2 regions of the Embleya sp. NPDC008237 genome follow, and region 1 is predicted to be linked to the other one. Evidence: riboswitches for the same ligand, from Rfam matches in the RefSeq annotation. Region 1 holds a riboswitch; the other holds the start of a gene.
The links. A riboswitch is a leader RNA that binds a small molecule or an ion and turns the genes downstream of it on or off. The one in region 1 is predicted to bind thiamine pyrophosphate.
Positions count from the first base shown of each region.

Region 2: linked by a shared signal. The riboswitch ahead of ACFZBU_RS33410 (purine-cytosine permease family protein) and the one ahead of thiO (glycine oxidase ThiO) in region 1 are both predicted to bind thiamine pyrophosphate.

Region 1 covers NZ_JBIBGL010000003.1:255,442-263,020, forward strand. Annotated here, with positions in the region: gene ACFZBU_RS08095 (hypothetical protein) at 1-280, opposite strand, end outside; gene metF (methylenetetrahydrofolate reductase [NAD(P)H]) at 353-1,318, opposite strand; gene ACFZBU_RS08105 (polyprenyl synthetase family protein) at 1,463-2,554, shown strand; gene thiE (thiamine phosphate synthase) at 3,222-3,866, opposite strand; gene ACFZBU_RS08115 (Rv2175c family DNA-binding protein) at 3,877-4,242, opposite strand; gene ACFZBU_RS08120 (NAD(P)/FAD-dependent oxidoreductase) at 4,311-5,495, opposite strand; TPP riboswitch at 5,612-5,723, shown strand; gene thiO (glycine oxidase ThiO) at 5,734-6,897, shown strand; gene thiS (sulfur carrier protein ThiS) at 6,894-7,103, shown strand; gene ACFZBU_RS08135 (thiazole synthase) at 7,108-7,579, shown strand, end outside.
Region 2 covers NZ_JBIBGL010000015.1:54,125-61,703, forward strand. Annotated here, with positions in the region: gene ACFZBU_RS33405 (MXAN_6230/SCO0854 family RING domain-containing protein) at 1-2,437, shown strand, start outside; gene ACFZBU_RS33410 (purine-cytosine permease family protein) at 2,505-3,872, opposite strand; TPP riboswitch at 3,868-4,008, opposite strand; gene ACFZBU_RS33415 (CHAT domain-containing protein) at 4,468-5,670, opposite strand; partial or broken gene ACFZBU_RS33420 (hypothetical protein) at 5,883-5,957, opposite strand; gene ACFZBU_RS33425 (alpha/beta fold hydrolase) at 6,470-7,579, shown strand, end outside.

The DNA of each region.
Region 1 (7,579 bases):
CCCGGCGGCCCTTCGGGCGACGGCCGCTGACCGTCCAGCCGTGGTGGAAGCCCTTGCGCACGTAGCGCGTGGTCAGGAACTGGCCGACCGCGAAGCAGAACACGCCGATGCCGACCAGCACCGGGTTCTTGATGCCCACGCCCACGGCCACGCCGACGAAGCCGACGAAGGCGAGCACGCGGTAGCGAAACGGCGCGCCGTGCTGCCACAGCGCCTCGGTCAGCAACCACAGCCCGATCGGCACGAACAGGATGTAGAGCACCACCAGGCCGATCTGCACGGGTCGATCCCTTCGTTACCGGCGCGTTGCCTCACCCTAGAGGGTGAACCGGTCGTCGGGGGGTGTGCCGGATCAGCCGGCTTGACCCAATCCCTCGCCCGCGGCCGCGCCCGAGCCGTCGCCCGATCGTTCGTGCAGTCCGAGGTTCTGGTAGATCTCGGTGGTCGCCGTGGACCGGTTGAGGGTGATGAAGTGCAGCCCAGGCGCCCCCTCGGCAAGCAGCCGCTCGGACATCCGGGTCGCGAACTCCACCCCGATCGCGCGCACCGCCGCCCGGTCGTCACCGGCCGCCTCGACCGCCGCCGCCAGGTCGGCCGGTACCGAGCAGCCGCTCAGCTCGTCCGCCCGCACCAGCGTGGTCGGGCTGGTGACCGGCATCACCTCGGGGATGATCGGGATGTCGCACCCGGCCGCCGCGACCCGGTCGCGCAGCCGCAGGTAGTCCTCGACCCGGAAGAACATCTGGGTGATCGCGTAGTCGGCACCCGCGCGGCACTTGGCCACGAAGTGCCGGATGTCCTCGTCCCAGCCGGTCGAGCGCGGGTGCATCTCCGGGAACGCGGCGACGCCGACGCAGAAGTCGCCGGACGCGCGCAGCAGTTCGACCAGCTCGACCGCGTACGTGAAGCCGTCCGGGTGGGCGACCCACTCGCCCTTCACATCACCCGGCGGGTCACCGCGCAGCGCGAGCACGTTGCGCACGCCGGCGTCGGCGTACTGCCCGATGATGTTGCGCAGCTCGGCGCGCGAGTGCCCGACCGCAGTGAGGTGCCCCACCGGGGTGAGCGTGGTCTCGGTGGCGATCCGCTCGGTGGTGTCCACGGTCATGCCCCGGCTGGAGCCGCCCGCGCCGTAGGTGACCGAGACGAAGGTCGGCGCCAGCGCCTCGACCCGACGGATGGCGTCCCACAGCGTGCGGGTGCCCTGCTCCGTCCGGGGTGGCATGAACTCGAACGAGAACGACCGGCTGCCGTTCGCGAGCAGATCGCGAATGGCCGGGGTTCGACTGATGCGAGTGGATGCGGCACCGAGAGACATGCAGGCAGGCTATCGGGCGGTCGCGCCCGCGAGAACGATTTCCCACAGGGCGAGACGGCCGGGCTGCTCGGGATGGCCGCGCGGGCCGCAAGTTAGGCTTCCCCGTATTTCCTCATCGTTTCATCGCCCTCGACGGAAGACTCCATGGCTGCCGATTCCTTCCCCGTACACCCCCTGGACCGGGACGGCCTGCGGCAGCGCATCAATGCCGCGCTCGGCGAGTTCATGGACCGTCAGGCCGAGGTGCTCGCCGAGGTGGGCGAGGGCATGGTCCCGGTCACCGAGGCACTGAACGACTTCGTGCTCGACGGCGGCAAGCGGCTGCGGCCGGGCTTCTGCTACTGGGGATGGCGTGGCATCGCGGGTCCGGCGGCACCGGACGAGGCGATCGTACGGGCGGCCACCGCGCTGGAGCTGCTCCAGGCCAGCGCCCTGATCCACGACGACCTGATGGACAGCAGCGACACCCGGCGCGGCAAGCCCGCCGTGCACCGGCGGTTCGAGGGCCTGCACGGGGCGAACGGCTGGGTCGGTTCGGGCGAGTCGTTCGGCTCCGCGGCGGCGATCCTGCTCGGCGACCTGTGTCTGTCCTGGTGTGACGAGATGTTCGGCGCGAGCGGGGTGGACGACCGGGCGCTGCGGGCGGCCAAGCCGTTGTTCGACGTGATGCGCACCGAGGTGATGGCGGGCCAGTACCTCGACGTGCTGGAACAGGCGATGGGCGGCGGCTCGGTCGAGCGCTCACGGCGCGTGATGCGGTTCAAGTCCGCCAAGTACACGATCGAGCGCCCCCTGCACGTGGGTGCCGCGCTGGCCGGCGCCGACGAGGCCGCGCTGGCCGCCTACTCCGCCTACGGGCTGCCGCTCGGTGAGGCGTTCCAGCTGCGTGACGACGTGCTCGGGGTCTTCGGCGATCCCGAACGGACCGGCAAGCCGGCCGGGGACGACCTGCGGGAGGGCAAGCGCACCGTACTGCTCGCGCTCGCCGGCGAGCGGGCCTCGCGCGTCCAGGCCGAGGTGCTGGACACGCTGCTCGGGGATCCCGGACTGAGCGACATCGGCGTCAAGGAACTGCGCGTGGTGATCGAGGACACCGGCGCGCTCGCCGACGTCGAGACGATGATCACCGAGCTGACCGAGCGGGCCCTCGCGGCCCTGGCCGTCGCGCCGATCGCCGAGGACGCGCGCGAAGTGCTGCGCGAGTTGGCCGACGCCGCCACCGTGCGCAGCGTCTAGTCGGGCGGCCCGCGGCTCGGTGATGGTGAACGGTGCGGCCGGCACGAACCGGGGACGCTCCGACTCGGCCACCCGGCCCGGGGCGGGACGAGGGCCGTGCGTCGGGTCGGCGTGCGGCAGCGCCTGGGGCGGATTGCGGCCGACCAGGTAGATCCCGCCGATCATCGCGGCGAGCACGAGCAGCGGGAACAGCAGCGCACCGCCGCCGTCCGGCGTCGGGCTCGTACGCCCGGGTCGAGGCATCGGGCGTTCGGCGGCGGCGAACCGGGGGCCGGGGATCAGCGGCTCCGTCGCGGAGTGCGGCAGGTCGTGGTCGCGGGCATCCTCTGCGGACCCCGGACGGAGGCGAACGTCGGGCGTGTCCATCTCGGCAGTCTGGCCGCTCGCTCCGCCCGGTTCGGCCGTAAAGCGCCATTCGCGAGGCCAACCACCCGATCGGCCCACGGCGGCGACACCCGCCGCGTCGACCCGGCGGATCGTGGCCGGCCGCTTGAACACGGTCGTCGACGACCGTGCCCCCGACCGACGTGCCCGACCGGCCCGCACGGGACGCTCCGACCACGATCGGCACCTGCCGAGACCTCGGCCGGCCCGCCGCGGCCGGCGCGCGGCGCCGCGGTCGCGCCGGACCCCACGCCCGGTTTCCGGCCGATCGCCGGCGACCGGTTCAGCGTGCGGCGAGTCGCCGGACGAATTCCGCCGTCGCCTCGGCCGGGTCCGCGGCCTCGGTGATCGCGCGCACGACCACCACCCGCTCCGCGCCCGCGGCCAGCACCTCGTCGAGGTTGCCGAGGTCGATGCCGCCGATCGCGAACCACGGCCGGGTCGGGCGCAGCGCGGCGGTGTACCGGACCAGGTCCAGCCCCGGTGCGGGTCGGCCCGGCTTGGTCGGGGTCGGCCAGACCGGTCCGGTGCAGAAGTAGTCCACCCCCGGTTCGACGATCGCCGCGTCCACCTCGGCCTCGGCGTGCGTGGAGCGGCCGATCAGCACGTCGCCGCCGATGATCGCGCGCGCCGCCGGGACCGGCAGGTCGTCCTGGCCCAGGTGCAGCACGTCGGGGCCGATCGTGTGCGCGACGTCCGCGCGGTCGTTGACCGCGAGCAGCGTGCCGTGCCGGCGGCAGGCGTCCGCGAACACCTCCAGGTAGGCGAGTTCGAGGCGGGCCTCCAGGCCCTTCTGCCGCAACTGCACGATGTCCACGCCCGCGCCCAGCACCGCGTCCAGGAACGCGGGCAGGTCGCCCTGGCGCTCCCGGGCGTCGGTGCACAGGTACAGACGGGCGGCGGCCAACCGTTCCTGACGGCTCGTCATCCGCGCGGCCTCAGATCGCCAGGGCCTGGGCGCGGCGACGCACCTCGGTCATCCGGTTCTCCTGCAGCGCCTGCACCGGCGTGCCCGGGAGCGTGTCGTCCGGAGTGAACAGCCACTCCAGCGCCTCCTCGTCGGAGAAGCCCGAGTCCGCGAGCAGGGTCAGCGTGCCGACCAGGCCCTTGACGATGTTGCCGTCCTGGAAGAAGTCGGCGGGCACCTGGAGGGCCCGGTGCTCGCCGCGGCGCACGGCCAGGAACTTGCGCTCCTTGAGCTGCTGGCGGACCTTCAGGATGTCCACGCCGAGGATCTCGGCGATGTCGGGGAGTGTCACCCAGGCGGGGACGAGGGCTTCTGTTTTGGCGTCGATCTCGCTCACCCGGCCAGTTTAGGTTCCGCACCCGGTCCCGACCGCCGGCGCCCGGCGGTCGGCCGGGCGCCGGGCCGTCACAGCGCGACCGACTTGAGCGGGTTCTCCGGGTCGGCGAACCGCTCCCGGTCCACCGGGGTGCCCAGTTGCACGAGCTTGCGGCCCTGGGCCAGGTCGCGCGGTCGGGCGACGGCGAGCAGCGCCACCAGCCGGTCGCCGGCGAACCAGCCCGCGGTCCACTTGCCGTCCTCGTCCGCGCCCCGGAAGACCAGTTCGTCGCTCGCGCCGTGCCGGCCGACGTACTGGACCATGCGGCCGAACTGGTCGGACCAGAAGTAGGGGACCGGGTCGTACGCCTGGTCGCCGCCGAGCAGGTTGGTCACCAGCACGCGCGGCGCCTGGAGCGCGTTGTCCCAGTGTTCGACGTTCATCCGGGTGTCGTACCGGGCGGAGGGGAAGTCCACGCAGTCGCCGACGGCGTACACCCCGGGCATCGAGGTGGCCAGGTGGTCGTCCACCTCGACGAAGCCGCGCTCGTTGCGGACCACGCCGGAGTCGGCCAGCCACTCGGTGGCCGGGCGCACCCCGATGCCGACCACGATCGCGTCGGCGCGCAGTCGGCGGCCGTCGGTCAGGTGCACCGCGCCCGCCTCCAGGCGGTCCACCCTCGCGTCCAGCAGCAGTTCCACGCCCGCCTCGGCGTACCACGGCACGATCCGCTCGCCGATGGCGTCCGGGAAGGGCCCGGCGAGCGGGGTGTGCAGGGCCTCGACCACGGTGGTCGGGCAACCGGCGGCGGCCGCGGCGGTGGCCACCTCGGCGCCGATCCAGCCCGCGCCGACGATCACCACGTGGGCGCCGGGCACGAGTGCGGCGCGCAGTGCGCGGGCGTCGTCGATGGTGCGCAGCACGTGCACGCCGGGGACCTCGGCCGCGCCCGGCAGGTTCAGCACCCGCGAGCCGGTCGCGATCACCAGGCGGTCGAAGGCGATCGGCCCGGCGTCGGTGTCCACCGCGCCCGGGCGCAGTCCGGTCGCGGTCCGGCCGAACAGCACGTCGGTCTCCAGCGCGGCCCAGTCCGCCTCGAAGGACGTGTCGTCGGTCTTGCCGCCGAGCACCTCCTTCGACAGCGGCGGGCGGTCGTACGGCGCGTGCGCCTCGGCCCCGAGCAGGGTGACGCGACCGGTGTACCCCTGGTCCCGCAGCGCCACCACGGTTTGCAGGCCGGCCATGCCGGCACCCACGACGAGCACGTTGTCCATGCAGGGCACCCTATGACGCGGGCCGGCACCGCCGACGAGCAGGGTCTTGACTCAGTCAAGGACATCGTCGGCGCACACTCGGGCGCTCCCGGGCACCCGAAACCGGTGTCGTAGTGTGGAGAGGTCACGGGAGCCCGGTGAGACCGGGCTGAGAGGGGGGCTGCGAGCCCCCGACCGTCCGAACCTGATCCGGGTCATACCGGCGAAGGGAGTTCCCCTCACCATGTCGAGCCCCACCATGTCCGAGCACCCCACCGACGTCGTCGTGGTCGGCGCGGGCGTCGTCGGACTGTCCGTCGCGTGGCGTGCGCGCACCCGGTACGGCCTCGCCGTCACCGTCGTCGACCCGGCCCCGGGCAGGGGAGCCTCGCACGCCGCGGCCGGCATGCTCACCCCCGTCTCCGAACTCCAGTACGGCGAGGAGAGCCTGCTCCGGCTGAGCATCGAATCGGCCCGGCGCTACCCCGAGTTCGCCGCCGAACTGGCCGAGGCCGCGGACCTGCCCTCGGGCTACCGCGCCTGCGGCACGATCGCGGTCGCCCTGGACGCGGACGACCGGGCCGTGCTCAAGGACCTGCACGCCTACCAGCAGCGGCTGGGCCTGCAGTCGTCCTGGCTGACCAGCCGCGAGTGCCGTCGGCTCGAACCGATGTTGTCCCCCGCGATCACCGGCGGCCTGCACGTCGAGGACGACCACCAGATCGACAACCGCCGACTGGTCGCGGCGCTGCTCGCGGCCTGCGCGCGGGCCGGCGTCGTCTTCGTGCGCGAGAGCGTCGAACGCGTCCTGGTCGCCGCCGAGCGCGCGTACGGCGTGCGAACGGCGGGCGGACGCGACCTGATCGCCGATCAGGTGTTGCTCGCGGCGGGCTGCCGCTCGGCGCTGATCCCGGGCCTGCCGCCCGAGGTGGTCCCGCCGGTGCGGCCGGTCAAGGGCGAGATCCTGCGGCTGAAGGTGCCGCCGGCGCTGCTTCCGCTGCTGTCCCGCAACGTCCGGGGCGTGGTCAAGGGCGGCAGCATGTACCTGGTCCCGCGGGCGGACGGCGAACTGGTGATCGGCGCGACCGAACACGAACTCGGCCACGACACCGAGGTGACCGCGGGCGGCGTGTACGAACTCCTGCGCGACGCCCACGAACTCGTCCCCGGCATCACCGAACTGCCCCTGGTGGAGACGCTCGCCGGGCTGCGCCCCGGCAGCCCGGACAACGCGCCGATCCTGGGTCGCTCGGCGCTGCCCGGCCTGGTGGTGGCGACCGGCCACTACCGGCACGGCATCCTGCTCACCCCGATCACCGCCGACGCCGTCGCCGAGGTCCTCGCGCAGGGCACCACCCCCGAACTCGTCGCGCCCTTCGGGCCCGATCGGTTCGCGACCGCCGCCCGAAAGGTGATGGCATGAACGACATCGAGGTCTCCGTCAACGGCGACCGGCGCCGGGTCGCGACCGGTACCACCGTCGCCGAACTGGTGGCCACGCTGACCACCGCCGCCAAGGGCGTCGCGGTCGCGGTGGACGAGTCGGTGGTGCCGCGCGGGGCGTGGGCCGAGACCGTGCTCGACGCGGGCAGCCGCGTCGAGGTGCTGACCGCCGTCCAGGGAGGTTGAGGGCATGGCCGACGACAAGTTGGTGATCGCCGGCGAGTCCTTCACCTCGCGGCTGATCACCGGGACCGGCGGCGCGCCGAGCCTGGAGATCCTGGAGCAGGCGCTGATCGCGTCGGGCACCGAGATCACCACGGTGGCGATGCGCCGGGTGGACCCGGGGACCGCGGGCTCGGTGCTGGACGTGCTGCGCCGATTGGGCATCCGGGTGTTGCCGAACACCGCCGGGTGCTTCACGTCGGGCGAGGCGATGCTGACCGCACGGTTGGCCCGCGAGGCGCTGGAAACCGACTGGATCAAGCTCGAAGTGGTGGCCGACGAACGCACGTTGTTGCCCGACGGGGTCGAGCTCGTGGACGCCGCCGAACGGCTGGTCGACGACGGTTTCCGGGTGCTGGCCTACACCAACGACGACCCGGTGCTCGCCCGCCGACTCGAACAGGTGGGCTGCGCGGCGGTGATGCCGCTCGGTTCGCCGA
Region 2 (7,579 bases), on a different contig from region 1:
CGGCCATGTGCTGACCGCACCGTTGAGGACCGCGCTGGCGGGCCTGCGGCCGGTGGATCTGGCCACGCACGGAATGCGGCTGCTGGCCCGGCTGGATGCCCGGCTGGGCAACGACCGCCGGCACCGGCCCCTGTTCGCCGGGTTCCCGGCGCAGGTGCCGAACTACGCGCAGGCGCGGTACTCCACCCGGATCCGGGCGTTCCTGCTCAACCAACCGAACCAGCCCTGCGCGATCTGCGGCCGGGCCGGCGACATCGGCGCACTCGCGCCCTGCGCGCACCTGCTGTGCTCGACGTGCGCACCGGTCGAGGAGTTGCGCGCATGTCCCGTGTGCGCCGAGCCGATCCGCCTGCGCAAGCCGCATCTGACCCCGGCCGGCAACCGGACCGCGGACATGCTCGTCCCGCTCACCGGCACCCTGGCGCCGCTCCGGCTCGGCGTCGACCGCGAGGCGGACGCCCTCGGCGAACTGCTTGCCCTGCTCGCTCGACGCACCCCGCTCGGGCCGCAGGACCGGCACGATCTGATCCTCCTCGCCGCCCACGCGCCGACCGACGCCGAGCGGTGGTTGCCCACCGAGATCCCGGTGCGCGAAAGCAAGGCCGTCGTCCTCGCCGGCCTGCTTCCCGACCACCTGCCCGCCGGCCGGCTGGACACCGCGACCGACGTGCTGCGGGTGTTGTGGGCCTGGTCGGGCGCCCATCCCGATCTGCTCACCCCGCCTCGGCTGCGCACGGTGCCGCGTCGACTGCGCCGCACGCTGCTCGCGGTGCTGGACGGGCTCCCGCCGGAGCACGTGTACGAGGACCTGCACCGGCATCGCCAGGCCTGGCTGCGCGCGGGCGAACTGCTGCACCCCTTCGACTACATCGGCGCGTATCCAACCGCCGCGCTCGCGTTCGCGGCGCTGCGCGGCACCGATCCGCAGGCCCATCGGGCCGGGCCCGCCTTGCTGCTCGCCGCCGAGGCGCACGGCGACGCGGTGACGGTCGTGGCGGACCGGATCGTGGTGCGCACCTTCGCGTCCCGGGTCGAAACGCTGCTCGCGGCCGGCGACACGGCCGGCGCGACCGAGCTGCTGGTCCGGCGTCCCGGCGAGCTGGTGCGCCGGCTGCACCACCTGCTCCGGGTTCGGGGCGGCAGCGGCGAAACCTCGCTGCCCGCCGAGCTCGACGCCGCGCTGCCGGGCGTGCTGCGCCGGGTCGGCCCCGGGCCGCTGCTCGGCGCGTGGGGTCGGCTGCGGGCCGAACGCACGGCGGGGGAACGGCGGGTGTGGTTCCCGCGCGGCAGCGTCGCGGGAGCGTACGCGCGCAACGACCCGGGCGCGCCCGTCCCGATCGCGCTCAGCGCCCCGGTCTGCGTCCTCATCGAGCGGGAACTGACGCGCCGGGCGCTGGAGTTGCCGCGGCACGAGGTCGCGCTTCTGGACGCCGGACTGGACGACCTGATCGCGCCGTTCGCCGAACACTCCACCGCAAAGGCGCTGGTCGCGATCCCGCGCGGAAGCACCCAGCCGATGCCGCGCGGCGGTCGGATCCGGCTGTTCCTGCACTGGATGCAGGCCGCGGACCAGCGGGTCGACCTGGACCTGTCGATCGCACTGTACGACGCGAATTGGGAATACCTCGGCCTGTGCGACTACACGAACCTGGTCTACGGCCCGGACCGCGCGATGGTGCACTCGGGTGACTTCACCTCGGCGCCCGCACCGCACGGCGCGACCGAGTTCGTGGATCTGGACATCGCCAGGCTGGCCGCGCAGGACGTCCGGTACGCCGTCGTGGTCGTCTTCAGCTACAACGACGTGGCGTTCGACGACCTGCTCGACGCGTTCGCCGGCTTCCAGGACCTGGACGCGGTGGCCGCCGGGCGCACGTTCGACCCGAGTGCGGTCCGGCAGCGCTTCGACCTGGCGGGCGACGCGCGGATCTGCGTCCCGATGACCGTCGACCTGGCCGCGGGCACCGCCCAGTGGACCGACCTGAACCTGTCCGGCCAGGACGGCCTGCACAACGTCTTCCGGCACACCGATCGCCTCGCCGAACTGGCCCGCGACCTGCGTATCCACTTCGCCCCGGGAGGCCGGGCCACGCTCGGCGACCTGGCCCGGATCATCGCCGCCGCGACCACCGACCGGGTGCTGATCCGCGGTCGGCGCGCGGGGGAGGTCACCGAGTACCGCCGGGCCGCCGACGAGGACGCCGACGCCTTCGCGGCCCGCCTGCGCGACGGCGTCGGCGGTATCGCGGCCCACCTCGACGCGGGCGAGGAACTCGTCGCCGGCCGCGCGTTCGTGGCCCTCGTCCACGGTGACATCCCGATCACCGGCGGGGGCACCCTGTACCGCCTCTACCCGGGCCCCGCCGACACCGCACCCGCCGAGATGCGGCGCTGGTCGGCGCCGGACCTGGCTTCGGCCTTGGGCCCGACGGAGTAGGCCACCGGCCCAGCCGCCGCCGAGCGCCGCCGGCGGCGTCGATGTGGTCGACTCCCGCGGACTCGCCTCAACGCGCCGCGACCGCCCGCCGCCGGTCCCACGCGACCGCGAGGTACGCGGTCGCGCCCGCGAGCGCGAACGAGAACAGCGAGGCCGAGGTCCACGTCTGCGCGTGGATGTGCAGCGCGTCCTGGATGTGGCCCCAGAACGTCGCCCACCACTCGACCGAACCCGGGTTGATCAGCTGGTACATGCAAAAGCCCAGCGCCCACGGCGCGATCATCACCCAGCGGGCCGGCGCGTGGTCGCCCAGGTCCCAGCCGGCCCGCCCGCGCCCGACGAACAGGTCCACCGCGAGCACGCCCAGCAGCGGGATGAAGATCGAGCCGATCAGCGACAGGAAGCTCGCGTAGGTGTCGAAGTCGTTCACCATCAGCGCGAACGCGGTGACCAGCGCACCCACACCCAGGCACAACACCCGGCGGTCCACGCGCGGCGCGAGGTTCTGGATGGACATCGCGGTGCTGTAGACGTTGGCGAAGCTCTGGTCCACCTCGCGCACGACCAGGACGGCGAAGAAGACCCAGCCGGCGGTGACACCCAGGAACGAGTCGAAAATCTTGTCCGGGTCGCCGCCCACCTGGGCGAGGGCGACCAGGCCGAGCAGGTAGCACCAGATGCTGGTGATCGAGAATCCGCTCAGCGCGGCCCAGAATGCGGGCTTGGTGCCGCGCGAGTGGCGGGTGTAGTCGGACGCGAGCGGGACCCAGGAGACCGCGACCGCGAGCGCCGCGTCCATCGCCGGGAAGAACCCGGACCACGAACCCTCGGTCATCGGCGGCAGGCCCTCGCGCCACAGCTGGACCGAGAAGTAGAGCATCGCGATGCCCACCGCGACCGTCACGTAGCGGCGCAGGATCCGCAGCATGCCCAGCGGGCGCAGCGTCATCGCCGTGGTGACCGTGCCGGCGGCGACGATGTACAGCCAGTGCGGGCCGTCACCGTCGGTCATCGCCTCGATGCCGATCGAGATCACCAACAGCTCGAAGGTGCCCCAGCCGATGCACTGGACGATGTTGAACACCGTCGGCACGTACGAGATCTTCGTGCCGAACAGGCCACGCAGCACGGTCATCGCGGGCGCACCGCTGCGCGCACCGGGGATGCCGGCGACCGCGACCATGAGGGTGCCGATCAGCGTGCCGCCGACGGCCGCGACGATCGCGGCGACCATCGACAGTTGCGGATACCCCGCCGGGGCCAGCACGTACAGCGCGCCGGAGAAGCCGAGCAGGCTCACACCGAGGTTGGCCCAGAACGCCGCCTGGTCGCGGAACCCGAGGGTGCGCGGCGGTGCGGTGTCCAGGATCAGGGGCGCCTCGGCGCCGCCGTGCGGCACCTCGGGGCGTGCGTCGTCGATGACCGGAGCCGACATGGCTCTACCTGCTCTCCCTACGCCGGCATTACCCGGACAGGTTCAAGCGGTCGGTGGCCCCGGGCGCGTCGGCTAGTCGCCGACACCCCATGCCGCCCTCTCAGCCCGGTTGGTCCGAGCTCCCGCGATGGCGTGGCGAACAGTACGCGCCACGCGACCCACTTGGGAAGGCGGGGTGCCAAAACGAGCCCGGGGACGGCTCGCCGAGCGGTCGCCGGGCGCCGTCACGGGCCATCGCCACGCGCCCGACCGCGAGGGGATCCACCCGGCGACCACGGGCCGTCCTCACGCGTGGGCGAGGTGGGCGGTCGGGTGTGGGCGAGACGCACCACCGCGAATGGCGAGGCGTGCGGTTGCATCCGGGCCCGAGCACCGCCGTAACCGGCGAGACGCGCGATCACCTCCAGGAGAGACGCACCACCACGAGCGAGTAAGCCACCCGGTCCGAGCAGGACGCACAACCACGAGCGGGCAAGACGCGCGGCCACGAGCGGGCGAGGCGGGCGATGGCCTCCAAGCGGGCGTGGACGCGCCACCGCGACTGGGTGGACGACGCCGCTTCGTGTGCGTGCGGCTCGCCGGATCGGGTGGGGGCTCACCAGCCCGAGTGGGTGAATGCCGGCCAGGCGGTCAGGTCGTCCGGGGCGATCGCGCGGGCTCGGGCGGCCAGTTCGGCCGGCATCGCGGCGGGGATTCCGCGCTTGGGGTCGCGCAGCCACAACTGCGCCGTGCGGACGGCCTGGGCCGGCGGCAAGTCACGGCGGTCGAGGTAGTGGTGGGCCATGTACAGCACCAGCGCGGTGGTCGTCTCGTCCACCGGCCACAACGTCGACACCACCGTGTGGGTGCCCGCCGCCAGGTACTCGGCGCCCACCCGCCAGGTCTCGTCGTGACCGCCGGCCGGCACGAACGCGATCGGGTCACCGGCGGCCCGCCCGATCTCGATCGCATACCGCCGGGCCCGCGCGCTCGCCGGCCGCGCCGCGACCTCGCACAGCAGGCGCGGCGCGCCGATGTACGAGATCTGCGCGTTCTGGAGCGCATGCCGGCGGCGGCCGTCGACGAGTGTCCAGGCCGCATGCCACGGCACCATGCCCAACGGTCCGGCGGGCAGCAGGACCAGGGACGGCGCGCGGCCGAAAGAGCCGGGCACCGCGGTCAGTACCGGTTCCATCACCGTGGTCCAGGCCCATTCGCCCAGCGCATCGAGCATGTCGGCCCAGTTCTCCCGGTCGCCTCCGGCCAGGTCCAGGCCGTAGTCGAGTTCGGGCAGGTCGAGCACCCGCGTCGTGCCATCGGCATCGGTCAACACCGCGGCGCCCGGCACGAGTTGCACAAGTGCGTCGCTGCCGAGTCGGCCGAGTGCGGCGGCGATCTCGGCGGCAGGCGGCGGGTCGAGCAGGGTGCGCCACGGCGTGCCGCGCGGGTCGAGGCCGACCCGGGCCGAGGCCACCTGCGCGGCGGCCCGGAACAGGTGGGCGTCCGCCGGTGCGGTCCGATGTGCGCGCCGGAAGCAGATCCGCGCCTGATCCCAGGCCGGCCGGCCGTCGGTGGTCGCCGCGCTCGCGGCGTACGCGATGCCCGCCGCATAGGCGAATTCCGGCCAGCGTGTATCGGCAACGTCCAGCGCGCCGAGCGCGTCCGTCAGCAACTCGATCGCCTCCGCGAACAAGTCGCGCACGGCGTCCGGAGCCTCGTCCGTCGACTCCGCGCCCAGCGCTTCGGCACACCGTGCCCGCCCGCGCTCGCCCCGTTCCCACGCCCGCCGCGTCTCCGCGTCGACGTCCTCCACGCTCACCCCCGCTAGCCCCCGCTCGCCGGGACCACGGTACCGGGGCGGGAAGCACCCCTCACCGCGATCGCGGCCGCGGCCGCGGCCGCGGCCGAAGATCACCCCGGGGAGCGCGCCGGGACTTCCGCCACCGCCGTGCGTCCGACTCCCCCACCGGCTCACGCCCCGGTCAGCCGCCGCGTCTACGTCGTGCCCGGCTCGCGCCATCCCGCCCCGGATCAACATGCCCAAAAACGCGCCGAGTCGGGCGTGAGCGCCTCGTCGGCCGGCACGAGCCGACCCTCCGGATCGAAGCCGAACTCGAACCCTGCCGCCCGCCTCCAGCGTCGCCTTACCCAGTGCGCACCATCCCGGCGTCGCCTTACCCGGCTCCTCCCACCCCACCGAAATCACCACGCCTGCCGCCCCACGCGGGCGTACCGGGCCGCGCGGCCGCCCAGGGATGCCGCTCCCCCGACTCAGGCCGCCTCGCCCGAATCACCCCAAGCCGCCGGCCCGCACCGCGTCGCCGCCCGGACCGCTCCGGCCGTATCACGACGAGTCGCCCCGCCGCACCGTCCCACTCAAGCCCGGCGCCGCACCGCCTCGCTTCACCGCCGCGTCACGGCACCCCACCGCCATCACCGTTCGCCCCCGCCGCCGCCGTCGGAACCGTGCGAAGCGGAGTTCCCCGTGGCCCTTCCGTCCTGATTTACCGGCGCGTAACTTACTCGTGAGTCACCTTCAGACGCCGTCCCTGGGCGTCGCTTCACCATGCTTTCTCGCGGGTCGGGCCACGCCCCGACCATGACGTCAGGAGACCCTCATGGGTCAATTCCGCATGCGCTCACGCGCTCGTGTGCGCCCAGGCGCTCGTGTGCGCTCACGCGCTCGTGCGGTCGCCGTCGTCTCGGCCGCGATTCTCGCCGGGCCCGCCCTCGGGCCCGCCGCGTCGGCCGGCACCGTCCCCACGCACACCCCCGCGGCGGCCGTGCAGACCGCCGCCGGCACTTCCCTGCGCTTCGTCGACATCCCCGGCGACGGCGGCACCAAGCTCGCCGCGAACGTCGTCACGCCCACCGGCGGCGCCCCCGGCACCCGCTATCCGGTCGTGGTACTGCCGACCAGTTGGGCGATGCCCCAAATCGAGTACGTCGTCCCCGCGCAAAAGCTCGCGGACAAGGGCTACGTCGTGATCGGCTACAACTCGCGCGGCTTCTGGCAGTCCGGCGGCGAGATCGAGACGGCCGGTCCCAAGGACATCGCCGACGCGTCCAGAGTGATCGACTGGGCGCTCGCCAACACACCCGCCGATCCGGGTCGAATAGGCATGGCCGGCGTCTCGTACGGCGCCGGGATCAGCCTGCTCGCCTCCGCGTTCGATCCCAGGATCAAAGCCGTGGTCGCGATGAGCGGCTGGGCCGACCTGATCGACTCGATCTACAGCGGCCGGACCGAACACGCCCAGGCGGCAGCGCTGTTGGGCGGCGCCGGCTTCCTCACCGGACGACCCAGCGCCGAACTCACCGAGATCCTGAAGAACTTCCTCTCCGGCAACCTGGACAAGGAGGCGGAGATGCTCGCTTGGGGCGCCAAGCGCTCGCCCACGACCTACCTGGACCGGATCAACGCCAACGGCGCCGCGATCATGCTCGGCAACGCCTGGGGCGACTCGCTCTTCCCGCCGAACCAATACGCCGACTTCTACGGGAAGTTGACCGGCGCCAAGCGGCTCGAATTCCGTCCGGGCGACCACGCCACCGCCGAGGCGGGCGGCCTGCTCGGGCTGCCGAACGACATGTGGGCCGATTCGACCCGCTGGTTCGACCACCATCTGCGGGGCGTCGACAACGGCATCGACCGGGAGCAGCCCGTACAGCTCAAGTCCCGCACCGGCGACGGCGGCTATGAGGGTTACCCGAGCTGGCCGGCGGTG